2 regions of the Caproiciproducens sp. CPB-2 genome follow, and region 2 is predicted to be linked to the other one. Evidence: riboswitches for the same ligand, from Rfam matches in the RefSeq annotation. Region 2 holds a riboswitch; the other holds the start of a gene.

Region 1 (7,341 bases), 980 kb from region 2:
TACCATTTCAGGGATATTTTCGATCTGGTGGAATGGTCGTGCGTAGAGGACGCGACCAAGGCTCTGGAGGGGAAAAAGACATACGATACCTGGCAGCAGGGATTTTTGCAGATCTTTGAAGCGGTGCTTGCCAACAAGCCGTTCATCATGAATGTCTATCATTCCGTCAGCCGGGAACAGGTGGAAATCTATCTGTACAGGCTGACCTACGACCTCCTGATCGGCGTCGTCGAAGAAAAGGCGGAGGGCATGTCCGTCCGTGACGAGGATAAAAAGTTCATTGCGGATTTCTACAAATACGGATTCGTTGGGCTGATGCTGGACTGGATCAAAAACGGCATGAAAGAGGAGCCCCAGACGATCATCGACCGGCTCAGCTCGCTGGTTCACGGCAATCTCACCTCTGCTTTGGACAACTACCGCACGGATATTCCTTTATCAAAACGCCCGGAATGATCAAACTTTTTACAATTTTCGCGCCGTGATGAAATTTTCATCACAGCGCGTTTTCTGTTTATGGAAACCCTCCGCCGGAATGGATACAATAGTTTCAGAAACCAAAACAAACGGAGGTAACTTTTATGTATTATTCCAGCGGGAATTATGAAGCGTTCGCGCGCCCGGTTAAGCCGGAAGGCGTCGATCACAAGTCCGCGTACCTTGTAGGCTCCGGCCTCGCCGCGCTGGCAGCCGCCTGTTTCCTTGTCCGCGACGGGCAGATGAAGGGCAGCCGTGTCCACATTCTGGAAAAGGACCCGATCCCGGGCGGCGCCTGCGACGGATATCTCTATGAGAATCTGGGCTATGTCATGCGCGGCGGACGGGAAATGGACAACCATTTCGAGTGCATGTGGGACCTGTTCCGCTCCATTCCGTCTATCGAGACGGAAGGAATCAGCGTGCTCGACGAGTACTACTGGCTGAACAAGAAGGACCCGAACTATTCGCTGATGCGCGCGACGGTCAACCGCGGGGAGGACGCGCACACCGACAAAAAATTCGGGCTTTCGGATCAGGGCGCGGAGGAGATCATGAAGCTGTTCTTCACTCCCGACGAAGAGCTTTACAATAAGCGCATCGACGAATATTTCAGCAGCGAGGTCCTGAACTCCAGTTTCTGGATGTACTGGCGCACGATGTTCGCCTTTGAAAACTGGCATTCCGCTCTGGAAATGAAGCTGTATATCAAACGCTTTATCCACCATGTGGGCGGCCTTCCCGATTTCACGGCGCTGCGTTTTACCAAATACAATCAGTACGAGTCGATGATCCAGCCCATGATCAAATACCTGGAATCCAACGGGGTGCAGTTCCACTACGGCACCAGGGTCGTCAATGTGGAGTTCGATATTCAGAAGGACAGAAAAACGGCGAAGCGCGTGATCGTCCTTCACGACGGCAAGACGGAGAATATCGATCTGACCGAGGACGATCTGATCTTTATCACCAACGGCGGCTGCGTGGAGAATTCCTCCCTCGGCGGCCAGAACGAGCCCGCTCCGTTCAACACGGAGATCAAAGCGGGCGGCGGCTGGGATATGTGGCGGAAGATCGCCGCACAGGATCCGGCCTTCGGCCATCCGGACAAATTCTGCCATAATCCGGAACAGAGCAACTGGATGAGCGCCACCGTCACCACCCTGGACGGCGAGCTGCCGCCGTATATTCAGAAAATCTGCAGGCGCGACCCGTTTTCCGGGAAGGTGGTCACCGGCGGGATCGTCACGGCAAAGGATTCCAACTGGCTTTTAAGCTGGACGTTCAACCGCCAGCCGCAGTTCCGCTCCCAGCCGAAGGGGCAGCTTGTGGGCTGGATTTACGGCCTGTTCAGCGACAAGCCCGGCAATTACGTCAAAAAAAGCATGCGGGAATGCACCGGTAAGGAAATCTGCATGGAGTGGCTGTATCATATGGGAGTACCGGAATCCGAAATCCCCGCGCTTGCCGAAAAGAGTGCCAACACGATTCCCTGCATGATGCCGTACATCACCGCGTTCTTCATGCCCAGGGCAAAAGGGGACCGTCCTCTGGTCGTTCCGAAGGGCGCCGTCAATTTCGCTTTCCTCGGTCAGTTCGCCGAGACCGCGCGCGACACCATTTTCACCACCGAATATTCCATCCGCACCGGCATGGAAGCGGTGTATACCCTGCTGAACGTCGACCGCGGCGTGCCGGAGGTCTGGGGCAGCGTGTATGACGTCCGGGACCTGCTGAATTCCACCGTATCCTTGCGCGACGGCAAGAAAATGACCGATATGGAGCTTGGGTTCAAAGAGAGGCTTGCCATGAAGCTGCTTCTGAAAAAAACCGAAGGCACCGACATTGAAAAGCTTCTGAAAGAGCATCACGTGGTTTAAGATATGATTGAAATCACGCCCCTGCGGTCCGACGGCCGCAGGGGCGTGATATATCCAAAGCCGCCGGTTATTCATCCAGGCTTTCAAACCGCGCGATATAGTGAAATTTCAGCAGAGACGTCATACTCGGGTTGACGACCTCGATTTGGTCGAGCTGACGGAATGCAATGCCCGCTTCCAGACGGATTTCTCTTTCCTCTCCTTTTTTCAGGTCATAATGCTCCGGCTGGCCGTTTTGCAGCGGGGCGGACCATGTGCCGCCGTCCGGGTCGTAGGCGCTGTGGTTCAGGCGCAGCTTTCCCTCCAGCACCGTGATGCTGTACACGCATTTTCCTGCCTGCACCGGAAGCAGGCAGGAACTGGGCCGGAAGCTCATCTGGCCGCTCAGCGTAACGATATCGTCCATATGCCGGCATTTCAGCACATTCCCCGGCGATTTTTCACTGGACACATTTTCCGGCACGATCATGACGATGCATTTCGCGTATTTTACGACATAGGCTGCAACCGAGCCGATTTTCTGGGACAGGCCGGTCTTTGTGGATTTTGTCATCACGATAATATCGATTTCATCCTGCTCTGCACATTCAAGGATCTGATCGCCGGCCCGCCCGAAAACGACCTGCTTTCGCACGGGATAGCCCGGCAGCTGTCCGGCTACCGCGTCCAAGGTGGATTTCAGCTGCGCTTTGGATTTTTGCAGTTCCTCTTCCGAATACATCGTTTCCGTGTCTTCCCGGACCATAAGCAGTACGATGCTCACATCCTCCGGCGTATAGAGCGATTTGATCAGATCGACCGCCTGCAGGCTCCGCGCTGTTCCGTCGATCGGAAGTAAAACCCTTCTCATAACAACACCTCCGTAAACTCAATGATTTCCGGGAAAACGGCGTCCCCCGGCTCGTTTTAAAAAAGCTTCCCCGTTGTGTAACCCATCGAAAAACAAAGAAGTCCGGCTGCCAGCGACAATACGATAAACAGGAGGGACTCCCTGACGGCGTCGTGCTGCATGAGCTGCACGCTTTCAACGGTAAAGGTGGAAAAGGTGGTAAAGGCGCCGCAAAAGCCGTCGCCCAGAAGCAGATAGGAATTTCCGCTGATGCCCAGCCCGCAAAAAATTCCCAGGAGGAATGCGCCCGACAGGTTGATAAAAAAGGTACCGAAGGGAAAGGTGTGATTTTTTCTTTTTGAAAAGGCGGCTCCGATCTGATAGCGGGCGATTGCGCCGCAGACGCCGCCGACGCTCAGTAGGACGAAATCCATCAGGCGCGCCTCCGTTCCATCCGCTTTGCGGTTCTGATCCCGAGCCACGCGGCGGCAAGGCCCGGCAGGACGGAAGCAAAAACGTAAACCGCCGAAAGAAGGACATTTCCGGAAAGGCCCAGCAAAACAGCTTCTTTGCAAAGGGTTGAAAACGTGGTATATCCTCCCAGCAGGCCCGTGGTGATACCCAGGCGCACTTCGGCGCTCACCGGGAATTTTTTTGCAAACAGGATGGTCAGAAAGCCTAATAAAAAGCTCCCGCTCACGTTAATCAGGATCGTGAGAATGGGACGGTAAAGTTCGTCAAAGGGCAGAGGAAGCTGATGGACCACGCACCTCAGGATGGTTCCGGCCGCCCCTCCGACCGCGACAGCGATATTTTTTTTCATAGATACCCCCAATTTGGCATTTCCATTGCTGCGACCAGGCCTTATTTGCATTCCTGTTTTTACAAACAGGGCCTGAACTGTAAATTTTTCTGTTTTGCGGAAGGGGAAAATAAAAAGCTGACCACTTCCTATGATTCCCATAGAAGTCATCAGCTGAAAAGCAATTTTAGCAGCGCTAAGGGAGAACTTCATTCCCGTTTCTGCATTATAGCAAATTATGACGGATTTTTCAACCTTTTCTCCGTTTGCGTACGGCTTATAAGGAAAAATGCAGGCAGGCGCCATCCACTGAACGGAATTTTATTGCCCATTGATTTTTATAAAAGCATGTTCTATAATAGCCTTGGGAATGAAGTACTCCCGCGGTAATACCGAAATGCGTGAAAGCTGATGACTTCTGTTTGGAAGCCATCGGCTTTTTTGTCGTTGTCAGGCTGTGGTGCCCGGAAAAGGCCGCGGCGGCAGCGCGGTGGCTTCCGCATCATAAAAAACAGGAAGAGGTGTGCAATGTGTTTTACAGTATCTTATTTCCGGCTGAGGAGCAGTGGAAAAAACCGAGGAAGGAAGCTGCGCCGGACTGCTTCAGGGACCTTTATCTTGACCAGATCTTCCGGCCGATCCTGAACAGCAGAAAAGAATACGGGCTCGAAGGCTTCTTCTACACTTCGCTTCGCGACAGCGATACCCTTATCTACCGGCAGAAAGTCATGCGGGAGCTGGAAGACGACGGGCTGCGCGGATTCTTTTCCGATTTTTCACAATCCATCTATCGCCTCAGCCAATCCATGGAAACCATCAAAAAATCGCTCACGTCCGAAAACAGCTATGAAAATCATTATCTGACCAAGGGACGTCTGCTCGACTGTGCGGACAGCTACTGTACGGAGCTTGCCGGGCTGACAGACGGGCTGCGGGACCGGACGCTTTGCTCGGACGGCCTGCGCGGCTTTATGAAGTACCTGGCCGCCTATACCGGGACGGAGGCGTTCACGGAGCTTCGGGGACAGATCGGCCGGCTGCGCGAACAGCTTTCTTCCGTGGAATACTGCATGCTGATCAAAAACGGGGTCCTCCGTGTCCGGAAATATGAGGGGCAGGAAGATCACAGTAAGGAAATTCTCAGGCTGTTCGACAAATTCCGCCAGGGGGACGGGACGGATTACCGCCGCAAGCTTTCCGAAGAACCGTACGCGCAGCATGTGGAGGCGGCCGTGCTGAATATGGTCGCCTCCTGGTACAGGGACATTTTTGAGAATCTGGACCATTTCTGTTTAAAATATCTTGATTTTATCGACCCGACCGTCGCGCGGTTTTCCCGTGAAATTCAGTTCTACCTCTCCTGGCTGGAATATATCCGGCCGCATCGCGGGAAAGGGCTCCCGTTCTGTTACCCGAAATTGTGCGAAAACGCGGAACACCTTTACGACAGGGACGGCTTTGATCTGGCTTTGGCTTCTTCCATGGGAGATGCCGGGCAGCCGGTGACGAATGATTTTGTGTTGAATACACCGGAGCGGATCATCGTCGTGACCGGGCCCAATCAGGGCGGAAAGACGACCTTTGCCCGTGCCTTCGGGCAGATCCATTATCTCTCCTGCCTGGGGCTGTGCGTGCCGGGAAGGGAGGCGGCGATCCTCCTTTTTGACAATATCCTCACCCATTTTGGGCGGGAGGAGGATTTGTCCACCCGGAACGGAAAGCTGCAGGACGATCTCGAGCGTCTTCACGAGCTTCTCGGGCGCGCTGCCTCCCGGAGCATCATCGTCATCAACGAGATTTTTTCCTCCACCACTTTGACGGACGCGCTGCTGCTGGGGGGCCGCATGATGGACGCCCTTGCGAAGCTGGGCGCTCCCGCCGTGTGCGTCACCTTTATCGACGAGCTGGCCGCACACGGGGAGGAAACGGTCAGCATGATGAGCTCGGTCCGGGAGGACGACCCGGCGGTAAGGACTTTTCGGATTACCCGCAGGCCGCCCGACGGCCTTGCCTATGCGATGCACATCGCGGGAAAATACGGGCTGACCTGTGAGCAGCTTTGCGAAAGGCTGAGCGGCGGACTCTGCGGCAGTCATAAGGGAGGCTGAAATTTTGAAAGTACACTTGATGGATCAGGATACGGATTTCAATCCGCAGGAGAAACCCTGTTTTGGGAAGGACACGCTGATCGCCGATCTTGAGTTTTCCCGCATCCTTTCGGCGATGGCGCGGGACGACACGATGATTCGGGAGGCGTGCGGCTCGGCCCTGTTTTGTCCTTTGCGGACCGACCGGGAAATCCGCTATCGTCAGGAGGTCCTGAAGGACTGCATCAACAACCCCGAAACAGTGAGAAAGCTTTATGATATTACGGTTGAGACAATGGAGCGGAAACACAAATCCTGGTCGTGGCTGTCCACACGGCAGAATTTATCCGGCAATTTTTCCAGCGCGGTCGATTTATTGAAAATATACACGGAAATGCTGCTGAAAATGCGCAACGCCACCGACGCGGATATGCGGAATTTCCATTCCGAAGGCTTTAAAAATTTTATCTCCATGCTGTGGCGGGAGCTCGGCGACGATTATTTTTTACAGATTCATTCGCTTCTGAATGAGATGAAGGATGAAAAGGGGATGCTGATCAGCGCCGGACTCGGCAATTACAATCAGGGAATCGATTATGTGATGCGGCGCAAAGAGAAAACGCATTTCTGGCGCCACTGGCATTTTGCCCCGTCCTTTACGCTGGCGCCCCGTGACGACTCGGGGGCCTCCGATTTCGGCAACCGCCGCGCCCGTGCGATGAATGAAAGCATCAATGTGCTGGCGCAGTCGGCGGAGCACGTGGAAAGCTTTTTCGTTATCCTTCAAAAGGAGCTTGCCTTTTACGTCGGCTGCCTGAATTTATACGACAGGCTCCGGGCCGCCGGCATGCCGGTCTGTATTCCCGAGCTGCTCCCGCTGGAAGCGGAGAGCCGGAAATACGATGAGCTGTACGACGTCAGCCTTGTCCTGCTAAAGGATTCGGGAGTAACGGGAAACGAACTGAATGCGGAAAATCAGCGGCTTTATATCATTACGGGAGCCAATCAGGGAGGAAAATCCACCTTTCTCAGAAGCGTCGGGCAGGCGCAGCTTATGATGCAGTGCGGGATGTTCGTCGGCGCGCAAAATTACCGGGCGCCGATACGGAACGGCGTATTTACGCACTTCAAAAAAGAGGAAGATACCACGATGACAAGCGGGAAGCTGGATGAGGAGCTTGCCCGCATGAGCGAGATTGCCGACCGCCTGACTCCCGGGGCTCTGGTTCTGTTCAATGAATCGTTCGCCGCCACCAATGAGCGGGA
Region 2 (7,341 bases):
CGGACGGAAGCTACATCCAGTACACGAAGGGCGCCCCGGACGAGGTCATCAAAAAATGCACCCATGTCCTGAAAAACGGACAGGTCGTGCCGATGACGGAGGCCCTGCACGGGGAAATCCGCTCGCAGAACAAGGCGATGGCGGGCAAGGCCCTGCGCGTGCTCTGCGCGGCATTTAAGAAATATGACGGCATGCCCGCTTCCTTTGAACCGTCCGATCTGGAAAACGGCCTGACCCTGATCGGTCTGACCGGGATGATCGACCCCATCCGTCCCGAGGTTGTGGACGCGATTCAGGAGTGCAGGGAGGCCGGAATCCGCCCGGTCATGATCACGGGTGATCACCGCGATACGGCGGTGGCCATTGCGACCCAGCTCGGAATCATCACGGACGAGTCGCAGGCGATTACCGGCGCCCGACTGGATGAAATCAGCGACGACGAACTGAAGGATACCATTGGGAATTATTCCGTTTACGCCAGAGTCCAGCCGGAGCATAAGGTCCGTATTGTCAACGCATGGAAAACCAACGGGATGATTACCGCCATGACCGGCGACGGCGTCAACGACGCCCCGTCGATCAAAAGCGCCGATATCGGCGTGGGCATGGGAATTACGGGTACGGACGTCACCAAAAACGTGGCGGACATGGTGCTTGCGGACGACAATTTCGCCACCATCGTTTCCGCGGTGGAAGAGGGCAGAAGGATCTACGACAATATCCGGAAGGCCATTCAGTTTCTGCTGGCTTCCAACCTGAGCGAAGTGCTTTCCATTTTTGTCGCTACCCTTCTGGGCTTTGTCATTCTGAAGCCGGTGCACCTGCTCTGGATCAATCTGATTACCGACTGCTTCCCGGCCCTGGCGCTCGGAATGGAGGAGGGCGAAAAAGACCTCATGCGGCGCAGTCCCCGCAATCCCCGCGACGGCATTTTTGCCGGAGGACTCGGCACGGACGTCGCCTATCAGGGGATCCTGGTCACGGTTGTCACCCTGTCCGCGTATTTCATCGGCCATTTTCTCGAGTCCGGAATCTGGGAAATCACCAACAGCGCCGACGGCATGACCATGGCTTTTCTGACCATGTCGATGGCGGAGATTTTCCACTCCTTCAACATGCGTTCCCAGCGCCATTCGATTTTCAGCATGAGGAAACAGAACGGATACCTGATCGGCGCCATGCTCATGTCGCTGCTGCTGACCACGGCCGTGATCTATATCCCCGCTCTGGCGTTTGCCTTCCAGTTTGAAGAGATTTCACTGCTGGAGTACTCGGTCGCTCTGCTGCTTGCTTTTTCGGTTATTCCGATTGTGGAAATCGTGAAAGCGTTTCAAAGAAAATTTGCAAAAGTTTCCACTTCTTATGGAAATTAATTTCTCTTCGGGACAGCGGAATAAAAACGAGTCGGGCGCACATACTAAGTCCTGGGTACATTGAATGATTCCTGGTGGATCAGTACCCTTAAAAAAACAGATTGGCAAGCAAAGATTTAATCAAGAATACTGGGAGATGGTTAAGTTGAACAGATCAGTCTGGGAACCTATCATGATCCGTGCAGTAATGCCTTTATGAAGACCCAAAGATAAGTTTGGCTGAACTCATTGATTCTCAAGTTTTGATAATTAAATACGAGCTTGGAGGGGCGGGAATTCCGAATAGAATTTCCGTCTCTTTTCTTTTTCAGCATTCTTATCAACGCTTTCTCACCGAAGAATGATAGGATTAAAACATGGGAAATTTTAACAGGAAATTTAAGACTTGATATAGTTATCGAAAGAAATCTGTGCTAAAATATAGATATTTTTAAAGTACATAACAAACCGGATACTGTGACGCCGAAAACCATGCGGATCGATTTTCGGCCGGGTGCCGGCCTGCGGTTTTCTGTGTTTTTTGGGGGTATCCATGAAAAGGTTTATCAAATTCGCCGACGGGCTGCTGATTGTATCCTTCTGCCTGATTCTGCTTTCGGTTTTTTCGGGAACCGGCCGGCATGAGAATGCTGTTTCGAACGGCGTTTTGGATATCGGCAGCGCCGGCCTTTCCTCACCTGTTCCGATGACCGGGGCATGGGAGTTTTATTGGGGCCGGCAGGTGAGCCCTCAGGGGAAGATAACGGATGCGGACAATAAACAGCTGGTTCAGGTTCCCGCAAACTGGACGGCGTACCGTGATGCGGACAATAAAGCCTGTTCACAGGAGGGATACGCCGTCTACCGGGTGGTGCTGAAAGCACAGAAGGGCCTTTGTCTTGGGTTGAAAATTCCCCAGATCGGTTCTTCCTACCGGCTGTGGATCGATGGAAACATACGCTTCGAAAGCGGCCGGGTCGGGAAAAACGCGTCGGAATCCAGACCGGAGTGGACGACGCAGTCGGTTTTCTTTCAGACACAGCGGGAAGACACGGAAATTCTGATAGAGGTTTCCAACTTCGACTATTTCCGTTCCGGCCTGACGATTCCCGTTGTGGTGGGAACCCAGCAGCAGATCCAGCGGCTGGGCGATCAGGGCTTGTTTATGGACACCTTTCTCTTTTCATCCCTGTTTGTAATGGCGGTGTTTTTCTTTCTGCTGTATTTTGTGCGTTCTCACGACAAGGCCCATATCTGTCTGGCGCTTTTTGCAGCGGCCATCTCCCTGCGTCCGCTGCTTTACGGCGAGTGCTATTTCAATAAGATTTTCCCCGGCATCAATTTTGAATTCAACACCAAACTGTACCTGGTCAATTTCGTGGTGATCCAGCTGCTGTGCCTGTTTTTTTACTATCAGTATAAAGAACTGTCGAGCAGAAGGTTTATGCGTGTCAGCGGAGCAGCGGTGTCCGCCATTGTTTTTGTGGGCGTTTTTCTTCCGGCCCGGTATATGCTGTATCCCGTTGTTCTTCTGGAAGCGATGATTCCCGTCACCGTTGCCAACTGCCTTGTGACGCTGATGCGCGCAATGAGAAAAAAATACGAAAACGCCGGAATCAACCTTTTAAGCGTCCTGCTCCTGTTTTTCCTGTCCATTGTGGATATCCTGAAAAATAACGGGCTTATCGAAATGAACCTTTACTATACTCCGATCGCAATGCTCGTCGTCACGTTCATTCAGGTCTTCCTGCAGGTAGGAAGATTCAGGGAAAGCGATCTGCTGAACGAAAAGCTGGCCAATGAGGTCGGAATCAAAAATCTGAAGCTGGAATACGAAATGAAGCAAAGGAGTATTACGGAAAAACTGAACAACGGTCTGAGAGCGATGGTTTCCGCTTTGGAAATCGAGGGCCTTCTGGTCAGCATTCTGGAAAATCTGTATCAGATTATCGAATTTGAAAGCGCCGTCATGGTTTTGCGGGTGAATGAGAGCCTGGGTTACATTGTGACCAAACTGAATCACGAAAAAGTGGTCTGCCGCAGGTATTCCGGGAGAATCGTCCTCAGGGATCAAAATCAGTCCGAGAACCGAAACGGCGGCGAAAAGGTTCGCGTGCACGATCTTTACACCCGGGGCAAAGACGGAAAAAGCCTGATCGTGAAGTCTCTTTACTATAATCACAAGCTGTTCTGCGTCATAAAAATGATTGTCAGCAAAAGCAGGGAGATTTCTGCCGGAGACCTGGAACTGGTGGATATCTATACGGAGCAGTCGATTTTAGCGTTTCAGAACGCAAAATCCTATGAAAAAATCAAAGAACTTGCCCTGTATGACGAGCTGAGCGGTATTTACAACCGCAGGCAGCTGATGAAGCTCGGCATTATGGAATATATTTCGGCCAGGGAAGCCGGCTGCGATTTTTACGCAATGATGCTTGACATCGATTTTTTCAAGGCCGTCAACGATACATACGGCCATCTGTTCGGGGATAAAATCATTAAAAACGTTGCGAATATCTGCAAACGGTGTATCCCGGTCAGCGCGGTGGTCGGGCGGTACGGCGGCGAGGAATTCCTCATTTTCCTCAAGGACATGGAAAAGGAGGACGTCGGCCTGCTGGCGGAAAAGCTGAACAGGGAAGTAAGAAGCTGCAGCTATTCCTGTGAGGGTAACGACCATATTCATGTGACCGTCAGTATCGGCGTCGCAAGGGGAAAAAGGGAGCAGGTGAACCTGTACGACCTGATCAATCACGCGGACAAGGCGATGTATCTGGCCAAAAAAGAGGGGCGCGACTGTGTCCGGTGGTTTGAGCAGGAATGAGAATCCGTCTGCGGGGCTTCTGCCGGTTCTCTTATTTTCTGTTTATTGACAGAATGTTTTCCATTGTGCTATAATAAAAATCGGGAATGAAGTTCTCCCGTAGCGAACGCTAAAATTGCTTTTATGCTGATGACTTCTGTGATATACACAGCGGGTTGTCGGCTTTTTTATTTGCAAATCAGAAAATTTAAGATGCAGGAGGGACTTTTTTGAATATTTGGCACGAGATTTCTCAGGACAGAATTCATGCGGACAGCTTTTTCGCGGTGATTGAAATTTCCAAGGGCTGCAAGACAAAATATGAGCTGGATAAGGAATCCGGCTTTCTTTCCATGGACCGTATCCTGTACACTTCCGCGCATTATCCTGCGAATTACGGTTTTATTCCGCGTACCTACGCGGCGGATCACGATCCGCTGGACGTGCTGGTGCTCTGTTCCGAGGACATTCAGCCGCTCTCTCTGGTGCGCTGTTACCCCATCGGGGTGATCTCCATGGAGGACGGAGGTTTTGTGGACGACAAGATCATCGCGATTCCGTTCGGCGACCCGACCTTCAACGAATACCGGAACATCGACGAGCTGCCCTCGCATATTTTTGACGAAATGATTCACTTTTTTGCGGTGTATAAGGAACTGGAGGGCAAAGCCACCGCGGTGGATTACATCCGCAGCGTGCAGGACGCAAAACGGATTATACAGGAAAGCATCGACGCTTACACTGAAAAATTCGGCGGGACCAACGCCTGATCTCCCCTGTAAAGAACGGACGCTCCGGCGGTTTTTGACCGCTGCGGGGCGCCTTTTTTATTTTACGGCAGTAAAAGATGCTTGACAGGCATTTTGATGACGTTTAATATAGAATGAAAAACATGTAAAGGGGTGCTGTGATGATTAACAAGTTTTGTACTTCTCCGCTGTGGGAATCCGGCAGGACGCTTGCCGCGGTCGCGCAGGGCGCCGTTCCGGCGGAAACCGTGATTATCAACGCCAGGCTGGTGAATGTCTGTACCGGGGAGATCCTGCCGGATACCGATGTGGCTATTTCCTGCGGCAGGATTGCCCTTGTCGGCGACGCGAAGCACTGTATCGGAGAAGGCACAACCGTCCTGGACGCAGCCGGTCAGTATATCGCCCCCGGATTTTTAGACGGGCATATGCATGTGGAATCCTCCATGATGAGTGTGGGGGAATACGCGCGGGCGGTCATTCCTCACGGCACGGTGGGAATCTATATGGACCCGCATGAAATCTGCAATGTCCTCGGGCTGGACGGGGTTTCCTGCATGATCGAGGACTCCAAAAGGACTCCGCTGAAAACGATGGTCACCACACCGGCCTGTGTTCCCGCCGTTCCCGGCTTTGAAGATACCGGCTCCTCCATCGGTCCGGCGGAGATCGCCGAGACCATGCGGTGGGACAGCGTGGTGGGCCTTGGGGAACTGATGAATTTTCCGGGCGTGCTGAACTCGGACCCACAGATGCATGGCGAGGTCGCCGAGACGCTCAGGGCGGGCAAGATCGTGACCGGTCATTACTCCATGCCGGAGACGGGGCGTGGGCTGAACGCCTATATTGCTTCCGGTGTGCGCTGCTGCCACGAGTCCACCCGCGCGCAGGACGCCCTCGCGAAAATGCGGCTCGGCATGTACGCCATGCTGCGGGAAGGTTCGGCGTGGCGCGACCTTCATGAGGTGGCGAAAAGCATTACGGAAAATAAAATCGACACCCGGTTCGGGGTGCTGATTTCCGATGATACGCACCCGTACACCTTGCTGAATCAGGGGCATCTGGACCACATCGTCCGCCGCGCGGTGGAAGAGGGAATCGACGTCATGACTGCCATTCAGATGGTCACCATCAACTGCGCCCAGTGCTTTCAGATGGACCATGAGCTGGGGTCCATTACGCCGGGGAAATGCGCGGATATCGTTTTTATCGGCAGTCTGGACAGGCTGGACGTTACGCGGGTGCTGATCAACGGCGCCGTTGCGGCGGAAAACGGAAAGCTTACCGAAAAGCTCCCGCCCTATCATTACCCGAAGTGGGCGACGGAATCCATGCATATCAAAAATCCCATTACACCGGAGTCCTTTGCCATTCCCGCGAAGGGCGACCGTGTGACCGCCCGCGTCATTGAAGTGATCCCCGCCAGGGTCGGCTCCTACGAACGGCATGTTTCGCTCAGGGTGGAAAACGGGCGGGTCGGTTCCGACGTCGAACAGGATGTCCTGAAAACGGCGGTCTTTGAGCGGCACCATGAAACGGGAAAGGCCGGCTTCGGCTTTGTCAAAGGGTTTGGTATCCGGTGCGGGGCCATGGCTTCCACCGTGGCGCATGACGCGCACAACCTGCTGGTGATCGGCACCAACGACGAGGACATGGCGCTGGCCGCCAATACGCTGATCGCGTGCGGCGGGGGAATGACCGCCGTACAGAACGGCAGGGTTCTGGGGACGGTTCCGCTCCCGATCGCCGGCCTGATGAACGACAAGCCGGTGGAGGAAATGGCTGAAATCGTCGGAAAGCTGAGCGAGGCGTGGGAAAAGATTGGGTGCAGCATGGTTTCTCCCTTTATGACCATGGCGCTGATTCCGCTTGCCTGCCTGCCCGAACTGCGCCTGACCGACAGGGGGCTGGTGGACTGTACGGAATTCCGGTTTACTCCGCTCTTTGTGGAAGAATAGAGTTTTATAAAAATAGAGCAGGTAAATAGAATATCGGGAGAGTGAATCAATATGAAAACAATCGGCCTGATCGGAGGAATGAGCTGGGAAAGCACCGTCGGTTACTATCAGATCATCAACCGCACGGTTCAGCAGAAGCTGGGAGGGTTCCACTCCGCGCAATGCCTGCTTTACAGTATGGACTTCCATGAAATAGAAAAGTGCCAGGAGGAGGGCGACTGGGAAAAATGCGCGGGAATCCTGTCTTCCGCCGCGCGGAGCCTGGAAAAAGGGGGCGCCGATTTCCTTGTGATTTGTACCAATACCATGCATAAGGTCGCCGGACAGATTCAAAGCGCCGTCTCCATCCCGGTGCTTCACATTGCCGAGGTGACCGCGGCGGAGCTCTTGCAGAATCAAATTAAAAGAATCGCTCTGCTCGGGACGGTTTACACCATGGAGCAGGATTTTTACAAGGAAAAGCTGGCGGAAAAGAATCT

Evidence for each region. Region 2 has a riboswitch for fluoride ahead of VXK30_RS12570 (inorganic diphosphatase). Riboswitches for the same ligand answer to the same signal wherever they lie in the genome.
Region 1: it holds a riboswitch for fluoride, as region 2 does, so the genes downstream of both, VXK30_RS00330 (MutS-related protein) here and VXK30_RS12570 (inorganic diphosphatase) in region 2, are expected to answer to the same signal.

What each region holds. Positions count from the first base shown of each region.
Region 1 is NZ_CP142860.1:64,068-71,408, forward strand. It holds gene VXK30_RS00305 (TetR/AcrR family transcriptional regulator) at 1-456, shown strand, start outside; gene VXK30_RS00310 (oleate hydratase) at 582-2,357, shown strand; gene VXK30_RS00315 (universal stress protein) at 2,425-3,207, opposite strand; gene crcB (fluoride efflux transporter CrcB) at 3,264-3,620, opposite strand; gene VXK30_RS00325 (fluoride efflux transporter FluC) at 3,620-4,009, opposite strand; fluoride riboswitch at 4,143-4,214, opposite strand; fluoride riboswitch at 4,346-4,416, shown strand; gene VXK30_RS00330 (MutS-related protein) at 4,390-6,096, shown strand; gene VXK30_RS00335 (MutS-related protein) at 6,101-7,341, shown strand, end outside.
Region 2 is NZ_CP142860.1:2,526,775-2,534,115, reverse strand. It holds gene VXK30_RS12580 (cation-translocating P-type ATPase) at 1-1,373, shown strand, start outside; gene VXK30_RS12575 (sensor domain-containing diguanylate cyclase) at 1,906-4,176, shown strand; fluoride riboswitch at 4,250-4,322, shown strand; gene VXK30_RS12570 (inorganic diphosphatase) at 4,386-4,925, shown strand; gene ade (adenine deaminase) at 5,066-6,862, shown strand; gene VXK30_RS12560 (aspartate/glutamate racemase family protein) at 6,914-7,341, shown strand, end outside.